One region of the Lutispora sp. QWL-02 genome, then DNA from elsewhere that is predicted to be linked to it. Evidence: a T-box and tRNA genes for the amino acid it is inferred to sense, from the RefSeq annotation. Region 1 holds a T-box; the other holds one or more tRNA genes.
The links. The T-box of region 1 lies ahead of trpS (tryptophan--tRNA ligase). A T-box ahead of a tRNA ligase gene usually reads a tRNA of that ligase, here a tRNA-Trp.
Positions count from the first base shown of each region.

Region 2: it encodes a tRNA-Trp, which carries the amino acid that the T-box ahead of trpS (tryptophan--tRNA ligase) is inferred to sense. The anticodon was not compared.

Region 1 is NZ_CM177762.1:3,717,197-3,723,741, forward strand. Features, by position in the region: gene AC4HCY_RS17720 (S-layer homology domain-containing protein) at 1-1,248, opposite strand, end outside; gene AC4HCY_RS17725 (endonuclease MutS2) at 1,400-3,358, opposite strand; gene trpS (tryptophan--tRNA ligase) at 3,806-4,804, opposite strand; T-box leader at 4,860-5,092, opposite strand; gene AC4HCY_RS17735 (2-isopropylmalate synthase) at 5,120-6,545, opposite strand, start outside.
Region 2 is NZ_CM177762.1:2,748,253-2,754,797, forward strand. Features, by position in the region: gene yneA (cell division suppressor protein YneA) at 1-163, shown strand, start outside; gene AC4HCY_RS12920 (hypothetical protein) at 251-514, shown strand; gene AC4HCY_RS12925 (tyrosine recombinase XerC) at 556-1,524, opposite strand; tRNA gene AC4HCY_RS12930 (tRNA-Trp) at 1,994-2,069, shown strand; gene AC4HCY_RS12935 (pyridoxal phosphate-dependent aminotransferase) at 2,195-3,397, opposite strand; gene AC4HCY_RS12940 (PHP domain-containing protein) at 3,426-4,259, opposite strand; gene AC4HCY_RS12945 (stage V sporulation protein S) at 4,377-4,637, opposite strand; gene AC4HCY_RS12950 (TIGR00282 family metallophosphoesterase) at 4,726-5,496, opposite strand; gene rny (ribonuclease Y) at 5,610-6,545, opposite strand, start outside.

The DNA.
Region 1 (6,545 bases):
CTTTATAACTGCCTTTAGTGTTGCATCATCCAATCTGATTTGATAGATCCTCGCATAGTCTTTTCCTTCAGAAGTATTGATGACCTTGATGCCCCTGTCCTTAACAATGCCGAAATCAGTATTGGCTTCATCCATATACTTTTCTATTATCTTCATCATGCTGTCCTGAAGTTTTTTGCTTGCCTCCATGAGCTCCTTCGGATTGCCCGCATTTGACTGATTTGCCCCTTGATCATCTATTACAAGATATTCTTTTCCCTGGAGCTCTTCAGGCATAAAACCGGCAAGTATTTCAGGGACCTTGACCACTTCTGTAAGCTTCTGTGTGTGGCCGGACATATCCATGTCCACCCATATTGTAGTATTTACATCGAAACCTTTTGCTTTAGCAGAAAGGCTTGTCTCCGCTGTCACTTTTGTACCGTCATCATTCATAACGGCTTTGGAAGCAGCATCTATTTTTGTGCTGTTCACAACATCAGCTATTTCATCAAATACTGCCTGTTCCTCTTCTGAAAGACCGTCAGCCTTCAGGGCAAGGTACAAGCTCCCCTTGCTTTCCATGGTCTTGATTTCCTGCTGTTTTCTAATCGCATCAAACAATGGTTTTGCATCTGCTGCAGTGAGATCCTTTGTAGCTACTCTATCCAATGCTGTTACAACTTCCGCTCTTGCTATCTGGGCTAAAGCCTTAAATTGATTTTCCGGTGTGCCTCTCATATATCCTTTGACTACAACAGCACCTATATCAGCTTTGCTCCATTCCGGTATATCATTTGCATCAACATAGTTTTTCAAAATTTCAGAATCCGGATTTGGTTCGAGCTTCTCGATCCTGGAAATTATAGCCGCCACTTCTTGTCTTGTGATGCTGTCATTAGGCTTAAAGCTTCCGTCTATAAAGCCATTGATGTAGCCTGCTTTCTTTGCTTTGGAAACTTCATCATAGACCCATTGGTTTGCTTCGGCAGAAACATCGGTGAAACCCGGCTCAGTTTTTTCATCAAACTGATATATTCTGTTGACCAAAGCAACAAACTCAGATCTTGTGATATTGTTATTGGGCTTGTATGAGCCATCCAAATATCCCGTCATCAAACCTCTGTCGATCCAATCGCCAAGCTGCTTTTCAGCCCAGTGTCCTCTGATCTCAGAGGATTCTGCAAAAACGATGCCAAAGCTTGATAATGCTAGCACAACAGAAAGGAATACACTTAATAGTTTCTTCCCTTTTTGATTATTTATCATATTTCTCCTCCCGATTTTTAGTTTACATAATGTAATTTCGAAATCATTATATTATATAAACAAAGAGAAATATAGTAAAAATAATAGCTAATAAAGTCAACTTCTCACACATGGACATAAATATTCCATAGGTTTGACATTGAAGGCTTTATTATTCTTTATTCGGAACTGTTATTTCAAGGCCTTCAACATGCTTTCTGCTTAAAATATGCCTCTTCTTCCTGTTCTCCTTAGTTTCAAATACTATATCGAAGTCGTAATCTTTGGGGTACAGCTCATCTCCTTGAATATAGAGCGAAAGACGCTTTTTATTGACTTTCAGCTTCTTTTTCATGACCATTACACCCAGTTCGCCTTTGCTGTTTTCGGATTCGCAAACTATCCCGGTCCTGCCCATGCTGCTGATATAGACACAATCACCTATTTGGAAAGTCTTCTTTGCTTTTTGTTCCTGATCTTCTTTTTTGCCGCAGATCGATTCAGTGCATTTTGCAGCCTGCTGAATGCGTGGCTTTATAAAGCTTTTAGCATTGGCGTTCTTCGCATCCGGCTCTTTATAAATATTGCTGTAATCCTTTTTCTCCTTATATGTTATTTCATGAGCCCTTTCAACGATATTTCTGCTTATCCCGAGCCGTAAAGCTATCAGCAGAGCATTGCTTTCTCCCGCTTTGCCGATATTCAATTTGTACATGGGGCTTAAGGTTTCTATGTCAAATTCCATGCAGCCATTCTCAAAGCCATCCTTTGCTGCAGCAAAGGACTTTATTTCACTATAATGTGTAGTTGCAATTATCGTTGCTCCTATGTCATATATCTCTTCAAGTATTGCAGCAGCCAAGCCCACACCTTCGCTGGGATCTGTCCCAGAGCCCAGCTCATCAATTATTACCAGAGCTCCGGAGTCGGCACATTCCAAGATAGCGGAAATATTTTTTATATGTGATGAGAATGTGCTCAAGGACTGCTCTATGCTCTGGCCATCTCCGATATCCACCAGTATATCCTCAAACACAGCGAACTCGCTTCCGCTTCCAACGGATACATGCAAGCCGGACTGCACCATCATGGTCATCAACCCGACGGTCTTTAGGGCTACTGTTTTGCCTCCGGTATTCGGCCCTGTGATCACCAAAGCTCTGTAATCATCACCTATAAGGAAATCAATGGGCACAGCATCCTTGCCTATCAGCGGATGCCTTCCGCTATGAATGCTGATATGATTTTTGGTATTGAGCTTGACCTCTCTGCAATCCAGGGATTTACTGAACTTAGCCTTTGCAAATACAAAGTCATAATGTATCATAGCCTCTATATTTATAGACAATTCACGCTTATAGGATTCAACTATGCCGGTTAAAAAAGATAATATTTTATAAACTTCGTTTTCTTCCTCCAGCTTTAGCATGTTCAATTCCTCATGGAGCTTTTTTACTGAGGCCGGCTCAATAAACAAAGTAGAGCCGCTGGCGGAAGTGTCCAGCACGCTTCCTTCTATATTCTTGCGGTATTCCTTCTTCACAGGTATCACATATCTTCCATTTCTCATGCTCACAAAGGCTTCCTGTATATAGGCGGCATATGCTGACGAATTTAGCAGGCTGTTCAGCTTTTGCCTGATCCGATCGTCAGTAATAGCTATCTTCTTTCTTATCTTGTTCAGCTCGGGACTTGCCTTGTCGCTTACCATATCATATTCAATGGAATTTGAGATCTCTTCAGCCAAATCTTTGAGCTCATGCATAGAAAGGGCATAGGATGACACGCCTGGAGCTATATCCTGCATTGGGATCATAAACTTTCTGATGCGCCTGACGCTCTCCAGCAGCTCCAATATAGCCGACAGCTCCTCAGGATATAGTATCCCGCCTTTGCCAAGCTTGCTTACCACCTTATCAATGCCTGTCAAGCTGTATAAAGGCACACTGGAGCATCTGTCCATGATCATGCAGCCCTCTGTTGTTTCATGTAGCCATCCTTCTATTATATTTATATCTGTTGACGGCTTTAATTCTTTTATGACCCCTTTTGCCTGATCTGAAACAGCATATTCAGCCAGTTTTTCTTTAATCTTGTCATATTCCAGCAGTTTTATCGCAGTCTCTTTCAATTTTTATTCCTCCATCTTTCTTCTATTTCTAAATATTTTGCTCTCCGGACACTGCGCCTACCGCTTCCAAATCAAAAAAACTGCAAGCAAACATCTGTTTACCTGCAGCTCCGTATAGATCTATCTGATTAATGCAAATGCTTCCCCGAATCGGTGAATCTGCAAAACCAATAAAATTTGAATATTAAAATGCCGTGCAATAAGAGCACGGCAGAAATTCATGCACTATACTTAATTTTTTACTGAAGCCGATGTTCTTAACTAATAGTATCCGAAGGCAACAAGAAAACCACCTATTTGTGTAGGTGAAATGCTACTCTTCGTCCCTTATTAAATTGCTTAGTTAAGAACAACCTCTATCATAAAACAAACTCCTTTAGAATACTTATGACGATGTCATTATATTATATGACAAGCCCTCAAGTCAAACATTTTTTCATACAAAGCTTATCTGGGTATCAGCCCAAGCTTTTTTTGCATCTTTCTCAAGGTCTTATTTGCAACGTAGCTTGCTTTTTCTGCTCCGCTTTTATAAATGCTCTCCATATATGGCTTATCATCCAAAAGCTGCTTTACTGTGTTTTGAAGGGGCTGAAGCTCTTCTACCAGTGCCTCCGCCACATCGGATTTAAATTTGGCGTATCCTATGCCGTCATACTCTTTCTCGATATCTTCAGGCTTCTTGCCTGCAATAGTACTTAAAATACTGATAAGGTTTGATATACCCGGCTGAGATTCGTTATATTTAACCACACCCAAATCATCTGTGACTGCCCTGCTTATTTTCCTTCTGATGACATCCGGCGGGTCCATTATAAGTACATAGGCATTGGGGTTATCGGCGGATTTGGACATCTTTTTATCCGGCTCCTGAAGATCCATTATTCTGGCGCCTGTATCCCCAATATATGGCTCCGGTATTGTAAAGGTAGGGCTATACAAATTATTAAATCTGATAGCCAGATCTCTTGCCAATTCAATATGCTGCTTCTGGTCGCTGCCTACCGGCACCAAATCAGTATTATATAAGAGTATATCCGCCGCCATCAGCACAGGATAGGTGAATAACGCCGAGCTGACGCTTTCACCGACTTTCTGAGACTTATCCTTAAATTGGGTCATCCTGCTCAGCTCCCCCATATAGCAGAAGCAGCTCAACAGCCATGAGGCCTCGCTATGCGCAGGCACATGGGATTGGATAAACAATGTATTCTTCTTGGGATCGAGACCTGAAGCCACGTATATCGCAATGTTTTTTAAAGTCCTGGCTCTCAATTCTGCCGGGTCCTGCCTTACGGTCAGAGCGTGCAAATCAACGACACAATAGTATGAATCATATTGATCCTGCAGGGCCGCCCAATTCTTTAAAGCCCCCAAATAGTTACCTATGGTCAAATCACCGGAAGGCTGAATCCCGCTGAATATAACCTTCTTATTCCCATCCATTTTTTACACCTCCATAATTATTGTGCTCAAAAAAATTAAAAACCCTATAGAAAACCTATAGGGCGTATAATGCGCGGTGCCACCTAATCCAAGAAGCTTAAAGCCTCTCCTCATAACAGATACTTCATATCCTGCTTCTTTAACGGGAAGCTCACGTTATTGGCTACTTTGATTTCACCAAAATCCTCAAGGACCCATTCAGCTCAAGCATAATTGCTGCACTCCCACCATCGGCAGCTCTCTTTGAACCTGTTTTCAAGCTTACTTGCTTCCCTTCAACGGATTTTAATATTATTTTTATATATTATATGACTATTACGAAATTTTGTCAACGGCAAAACAGCAGCTATCATAGCTCATCTTATTTATTGCGTTGATGAAAGCTTTTGCACTTGACTCTATTATGTCAGTGCTTATACCGTTGCCGACATAAATCTTGCTGCCCTTTTCTATCTTTACCGTTACTTCTCCCAGAGCATCTTCGCCGCTTCCTATTGCTTTCAGAAAGTAATCCCTAAGATTCACATCTATATCTGCCGCCTTTTCTATCGCTCTAAATACAGCATCAACCGGCCCTGTTCCGCATGCAGCTTCTTCCGCAACATTATCGTCGGGCTTTTTAACCCTTACCGTCGCTGTACTGACCACCTTGTTGCCGCAGGATATATGCATATATTCCAGGCTGTAGGCTTCAGGTATTTGATGGATGTCCTCCGTGATAATGGCTTCAATATCTCCGTCGGATACGGTTTTTTTCTTGTCTGCAAGATCTTTAAATTTAACAAAGGCTTTATTTATTTCTTCTTGGGATAAATCGCTGTATCCAAGCTCATTCAACCTCTCCTCAAAGGCATGTCTTCCTGAGTGCTTGCCCAGCACCATAAGATTTTTCTTGAGTCCCACTGACTCAGGCGTCATTATTTCATAGGTCAATCTGTTGTTTAGGACTCCATGCTGATGTATTCCTGATTCATGAGCAAAGGCATTAGCACCTACTATAGCCTTATTAGGCTGAATATGGATACCTGTAGTCCTGCTCACAAGGCCGCTTGTTCGGGCTATCTGCTCGGTGATGATGTTCGTTTCAAAATCATAATAGTTTTTTCTTGTCTTCAATGCCATGACAATCTCCTCCAAGGATGCATTTCCTGCTCTTTCTCCAAGGCCATTTATAGCACATTCGATCTGAAGTGCACCATTTTCAATGCCTGCCAGAGAGTTTGCAACAGCAAGGCCCAGGTCGTTATGACAGTGAAGGCTTATAACTGCCTTATCAATATTGGGAATATTTCTTTTTATACCTGCGATAAAGGCTCCATACTCACCGGGAGTTGAGTAGCCAACTGTATCAGGTATATTTACCACATCCGCGCCTGCAGCTATTACTCCTTCCAAAACCTCATATAAAAATTCCGGCCTTGTCCTGGTTCCATCTTCAGGCGAAAACTCAACCTCCACATTGGGACTCAAAGATTTCGCATAGGCTACTGCCTCAATGGCTCTTTTCTTGACCTCCCGGGGAGCCATTTTCAATTTAAATTCCATATGAATATCAGAAGTGGCCAAAAATGTGTGTATTCTTGGCTTTTCTGCAAATTTGATTGCTTCCCATGCTCTATCCATATCTTTCTTTGATGCCCTGGCCAGAGCCGTAATAACAGGTCTGCGTATGCTTTGAGCTATAGCTTTTACAGCTTCAAAATCTCCATTGCTGGCTATTGGGAATCCAGCCTCTATACAA
Region 2 (6,545 bases), 970 kb from region 1:
CTACGTAAGCAGCGGCGATACATTATGGTCATTGTCTAAAAAATATGTCAGCAATAGAATGGATATAAGAGAATACATAGATGAAGTGATAGAATATAACAACCTGCAATCAATAAATATAAAACCTGGCCAGCTTATATATATGCCGATATACAATAAATAGTATTTTAATGGCAGTAGAGTGGTTTACTATTCAAATGCTTTATGATATATTAATTCATATAATATTTTAATAAAGGAGCGTTTACTATTGGCTGCCTTCAATAAAGAATGTGTGCTTTATGATAGATATTGCATAGAATGCGGAGAATGCAATATCTGTGATCTGGATAAAAATAAAATATGTGATAATTGCTGCAAATGCATAGAAGATGATGCAGATTATACCGGAATTGATATAGATGACATAATAATGGAAGAAGACTGGAAAGAGGCTGAAGAATACCAGCCGGAAGATTTAGAAAATCAATGGAAATATAATGAGCCTTACAGTGTAGATATCAATAAAAAATGACTAAATGAGCCGAATGATTTACATAATATATATTATGTAAATCATTCGGTTTCCTGCTGTTCCTTAGACAAAGGATTAGACCTGGCTGCCTGCCTTAACCTGTCGTCATCGATATGAGTATAAATCTGGGTGGTAGCTACACTCTCATGACCAAGTATTTGCTGCAATGCTCTAATATCTACATTTCCGTATTTGTACATAAGAGTGGCAGCGGTATGTCTGAGCTTATGGGGAGAATACTTATTATCGTCAAGTCCTGCATTTTTTATATATTTCTTAACAATTTCCTGGATGGTCCTTGGGCTGATTCTTGATTTAAGCCTGCTGATAAAAAGAGCTTTTTTATCTTTTTCCTTCACTTCTTCAGCAATTCTAATCTTCATATAAGCTTCCAGAGCCTTTATGCATGCATCATTTAAATAAACTGTACGTTCCTTATTGCCTTTGCCGATAACTCTCAGCGTATCACCGCTGATTTTATCCAAGTCAATACCTACAAGTTCCGACAATCTTAGACCACAATTTAGAAACAGCATTAAAATAGCATAATCTCTTTCTTTATATGGCCCTTCTACGGCTTTTAACAGAACCTTGCTTTCCTCTAAAGACAAGTACACAGGCTGCCGGCTGTTTATCTTTGGAGGCTCAAGCTCTAAAGCCGGATTATCATCAATAATCTTGGCCTTTGTGTGCAGAAATTTAAAGAAGGAACGGAGGCATGCTACTTTTCTGGCCCTGGCATAATTTAAATTATTTCTTTCATTGGCAGCATAGGATATAAAAGAATACAGATCGCTTAATCCAATAGTTCTCATGAAATAGCTATCGATATCATTTATGACTATCTCTTCAAAATCCATATCACCGGTAACGATATTCCTTTTTATCTTCATGTATTTAAAAAACAGTGTAAGGTCATAAGAATAGCCTTGAATAGTTTTTTTGGACTTACCTCGAATGGTTTCCATGTATTCTAAAAAATCTTTGGCTAAAATAGGAAGATCACTCATATTTCTACCTCTCTTTTTATCTAATTGCGCGAAATGTATATTTAGCGCAATTAGATATTCGACGAAAAGAGAGGGTTTTCCTGCATATTTTCTTGTTCTATCATAATTTTTTATAAACCATTGAATTTCTTATAATGCTTTCTTATAATCCACAGAAAAATAAAAATTTCCTTAGCTGATTTAAAAATATAAAAATATCTTGTATAATTTTCTCTAAGCTATTCTCAAGCATATTTTGGGGCGTTTTATTGCTACAGGCCCAAATTTCCATTTTAATGACAAATTCCGTTATCATAGAGCAAATATATTACCATGCAAATAAAAGCCCCTTAAAATCCATTTAAATAGGTCAAATATCTTTGATTGCCCTTTATCACCAGACTTGGCTAACAATCATAACTATATTGAATCTTCTTGCGTACAGCTATTGACATACTCTCACTTTTTTTATATAATTGATATTGTCTTTAGGGGTATAGCTCAATTGGTAGAGTAGCGGTCTCCAAAACCGTTGGTTGCGGGTTCAAGTCCTGCTGCCCCTGCCATTTTACAAATCAAAAGCCTTACAAAAACCAAACAGAAATATTTTATTAAATAAAGGCAGTACTAAGTTAGTACGGAGCCTTTTTTTATTTCGCTCAAAAATTTTCCTACTCTTTGCCTCTCTTTTTTATATTAGATTATCATTTAAAAAATTCTCTAAAGTATCCAAGCCCTTTACAATAGTATCCATTGAAGTGGCATAAGATAACCTGATGTAACTGTCAGTACCAAAAGCAGCTCCGGGAATTACAGCAACATTGGCCTTCTCTAACAGCACCCATGCTAAATCTATTGAAGAATGGATTTTTACCCCAGATAATTCTCTATTCATAAGTTCAGATATGTTTACATAAACATAAAATGCTCCTTGAGGTTTTTGACAGTTCAAATACCTGATAGAATTAATTTTTTGATACATATAATCTCTTCTCTTCTCAAATTCCAATGCCATAGCTTTGACCTCGTCTTGAGGACCATTTAATGCTGCTGTTGAAGCATATTGAGTAATCGAGCAGGGATGTGACACAGCATGGCTCTGGATGCTGGACATAGCCTTAATTACTCTTTCGTTTGATGCTGCATATCCCAATCTCCACCCTGTCATCGCATAAGCCTTTGACATGCCATTGATGAGTATCGTTATGTTTCTTATATCCTCAGAAAAAGAAGCAATGCTGATATGTTCTGTATTGTCATAGGTCAATCTTTCATAGATTTCATCAGATACTATGTATATATTATTCTTTAGGGCGGCCTCTGCCAGGGACCGAAGCTCTTCTCTTCCATACACTGAGCCTGTAGGGTTATTCGGGGTGTTTAACAGCACAGCTTTTGTTTTACCCGTTATGGCGCCTTCCAATTCTTCCTTTGTCATTTTAAAGCCGTTTTCCGCCCTTGTATTAACCAGAACAGGGATACCGCCGTTCAGCTTGATGATCTCAGTATAGCTGACCCAATAAGGGACAGGAACGACTACTTCATCTCCCGGGTTTAAGATTGCCGCAAATGCATTTGACAGAGAATGCTTGGCACCGCTGGATACCACTATTTCATTGGGGTTATACTTTATCCTGTTTTCTCTTTCCAATTTAGCACATATGGCTTTTCTTAAATCTAAAGTTCCCTGAGCAGCAGTGTATCTGGTAAAACCAGTGTTAATTGCTTCTATTGCAGACTTTCTGATGTATTCGGGAGTATCAAAATCGGGTTCTCCGGCACCGAAGCCATAAACCTTTATACCTTCAGAAATCATCTGTTTCAGCTTCGAATCAATGGCTAATGTTAACGATGGATTAATCTTATCTGCTTTATCAGAAATTTTTAATTGCATTTTAAAACCTCCAGCTGTGAATAAATTTTTACTTTTTTGCCAGATCTGCAGCTCTTTTTAGATCCAGAACTTTAGTATAATCAATTGTTATGCTTCCCATAATGGGCTGCCCGTTTTGTTTTATTCCATGGCAGTCTGTTCCCCCGGTCATCAGCAGCTTTCTTTCCTTGGCCATATAAAATAAGTATTTTACAATATCCGGATCATGCTTTGGATGATATACCTCAATGCCTTTTACACCTAAATTCAAAACTTTTACTATGGCTTTTCTGTCTGCAATAAGGCCCGGGTGAGCTAAAACTGGAATTCCGCCGACTTCTTTAATCATATTTATTCCATCTTCCGTTGTGAGTCTGAATCTTTCAACATAGGCAGGGCCGCCTATTCCGATATATCTTTCAAAGGCACCTGCCATACTGTTTACATACTCTTTCTCCACCATAGCCCGAGCTATATGAGGGCGTCCTATACTGCTGCCCTTTGATATTTCCTCTACCTGCTTTAGATTTATATTGATCCCTAAATGATTTAATTTTTCAATCATTGTAACCGCCCGATTATACCTTGCTTTCTGCATTCTTTTCAGATTTTCTAAAAACCAAGGATTATTGTAATCTATGTAATAACCAAGCATATGAATTTCTTTTCCATCTAATTCGGTATTGAGCTCAATCCCCGGAACAATTTCTAATTTATCAGGCGCACTATTGCTTTTAATTGCATTATCTATGCCCGATACCGTATCATGATCAGTTATGCCTATCGCACGCAACCTTTTTTTAAAGGCCCAATCAACTACTTCTGAAGGGCTCAAAAGTCCATCCGATGCATCAGTATGTATGTGTAAATCAGCATATTCCATATAAGACACCTCTATTACAGCATTATACCCTAATTATGAAAGAATTAATATAAAATAATTTGATTCAAAAACAAAAGCACCTTAAAAGTGCTCTTGCTATTTCAAGTATATTTTTGTTTATCTGGAGTTTATTATCAGCTTTATAGCTGTTCTTTCTTCTCCTTCAATGTCTATATCAGTAAATGCAGGCACACATACCAAATCCATGCCGCTTGGTGCTACAAAGCCTCTTGCTATCGCTACTGCCTTTATTGCTTGATTAAGAGCCCCGGCACCAATAGCCTGAATTTCTGCTCCGCCATTTTCCCTTAATACCCCAGCAAGAGCTCCGGCAACTGAATTGGGATTAGATTTTGAAGATACTTTTAATACTTCCATTTATAATGCCCCCTTAAAACCACATATATTTAGTAATACATCCAAAATATTCTACATATAATGTGAAAATCCTTTTTTTAATAGCTATTTATACTAAATTTAGTCGTTTTATGTGGCTTACATGATTATTTTCATCAATTCTTAGCAAAACTGCATTTATTTGTCCCGAATCTTCCTCAGCTTCAAATCTTCCCGGAAGACTTGATATAAATTTTTTAATTATTATATCCTTTTTTACCCCGAGCACAGAATTCAAAGGCCCTGTCATCCCTACATCAGTTATGTAGCCTGTGCCTTTTGGCAGTATGCGTTCATCAGCGGTTTGCACATGAGTGTGAGTGCCTAATACAGCTGTAATACGGCCATCAAGAAACCAGCCCATGGCAATTTTTTCTGAAGTGGCTTCTGCATGAAAATCCAGTATTTTTATTTCCACATTATCTCCTATCTCAGAGAGGAGACTGTCAATCGTTTTGAATGGGCATTCAATGCAATCCATAAATACCCTTCCGCACATATTGATGATTGCTGCTTTGCGGCCATTTACTTCTACAATTACATAAGGCTTGCCGGGGGTTCCCAGCGGATAATTTGCAGGCCTTACCAGCCGGTCTGCATCATCAATAAAGTCAAAAATCTTTTTTTGTGCCCATGCATGATTTCCTAAAGTGATAACATCTATTCCATAGCTGAGCAAATCTTCATATATTTCCTTTGTTATGCCTACGCCGCCGGCGCTGTTTTCTCCATTGGCAATGATCAAATCAACGGAATTCTCCTCTTTAATTCTTGACAGATTCTCTTTTATTAAATTTCTTCCTGTTCTTCCGAATATGTCGCCAATAAATAATACGACCATTTTACTGTCCTCCTCAAGAATATTGTCGCTGCTTATGTAATAAGTATTATACCATTATGTAATAATTATATATAAGGCATATTTTAAAAAGAACGGTTAAGACCGTTCTTTTTTCATTTTGCATATTCAATTGCCCTTGTTTCTCTGATCACATTTATTTTTATTTGACCGGGATATTCAAGTTCATCCTCTATCCTTTTAACTATGTCCCTGGCGATATAAACTATCTCAGAATCACTTATATCCTCAGGTTTTACCATAATTCTTATTTCTCTACCGGCTTGAATTGCAAAAGATTTTTCTACTCCATCAAAGGAATTTGCTATTTCCTCGAGTTTTTCAAGTCTCTTTATATAGGACTCTAATGTCTCTCTCCTGGCACCGGGCCTTGCTGCAGAAATCGCATCTGCGGCCTGAACCAGCACTGCTTCCACAGTATTTGTTTCCACATCACCATGATGGGCTAATATAGCATGTATGACTTCTGGAGACTCCTTATATTTCTTTGCCAAATCAGCGCCAATTTGTACATGTGGACCTTCAACTTCATGGTCTACTGCCTTACCTATATCATGCAGCAAACCTGCTCTTTTCGCAAGATTTACATCAGCTCCTAATTCAGCGGCCATAGCTGCAGCTAAATGGGATACTTCGATGGAATGATTCAGCACGCTTTGTCCATAGCTTGTTCTGAATCTAAGCCTGCCAAGTAATTTTATGAGCTCGGGATGCAAGCCATGTACTCCTGTATCGAAGGTAGCCTGCTCTCCTTGTTCTCGGATATAATTCTCAACTTCTTTTTTTGACTTTTCAACCATTTCTTCAATTCTGGCTGGATGTATTCTGCCGTCAATTATCAGCTTTTCTAAAGCTACGCGGGCAATTTCCCTTCTTATCGGGTCAAAACCGGACAAAATAACGGCTTCCGGTGTATCATCAATGATTAAGTCAACTCCTGTAAGAGTCTCTAATGTCCTAATGTTTCTTCCTTCTCTTCCAATTATTCTGCCTTTCATCTCATCATTTGGCAATGATACTACAGAAACAGT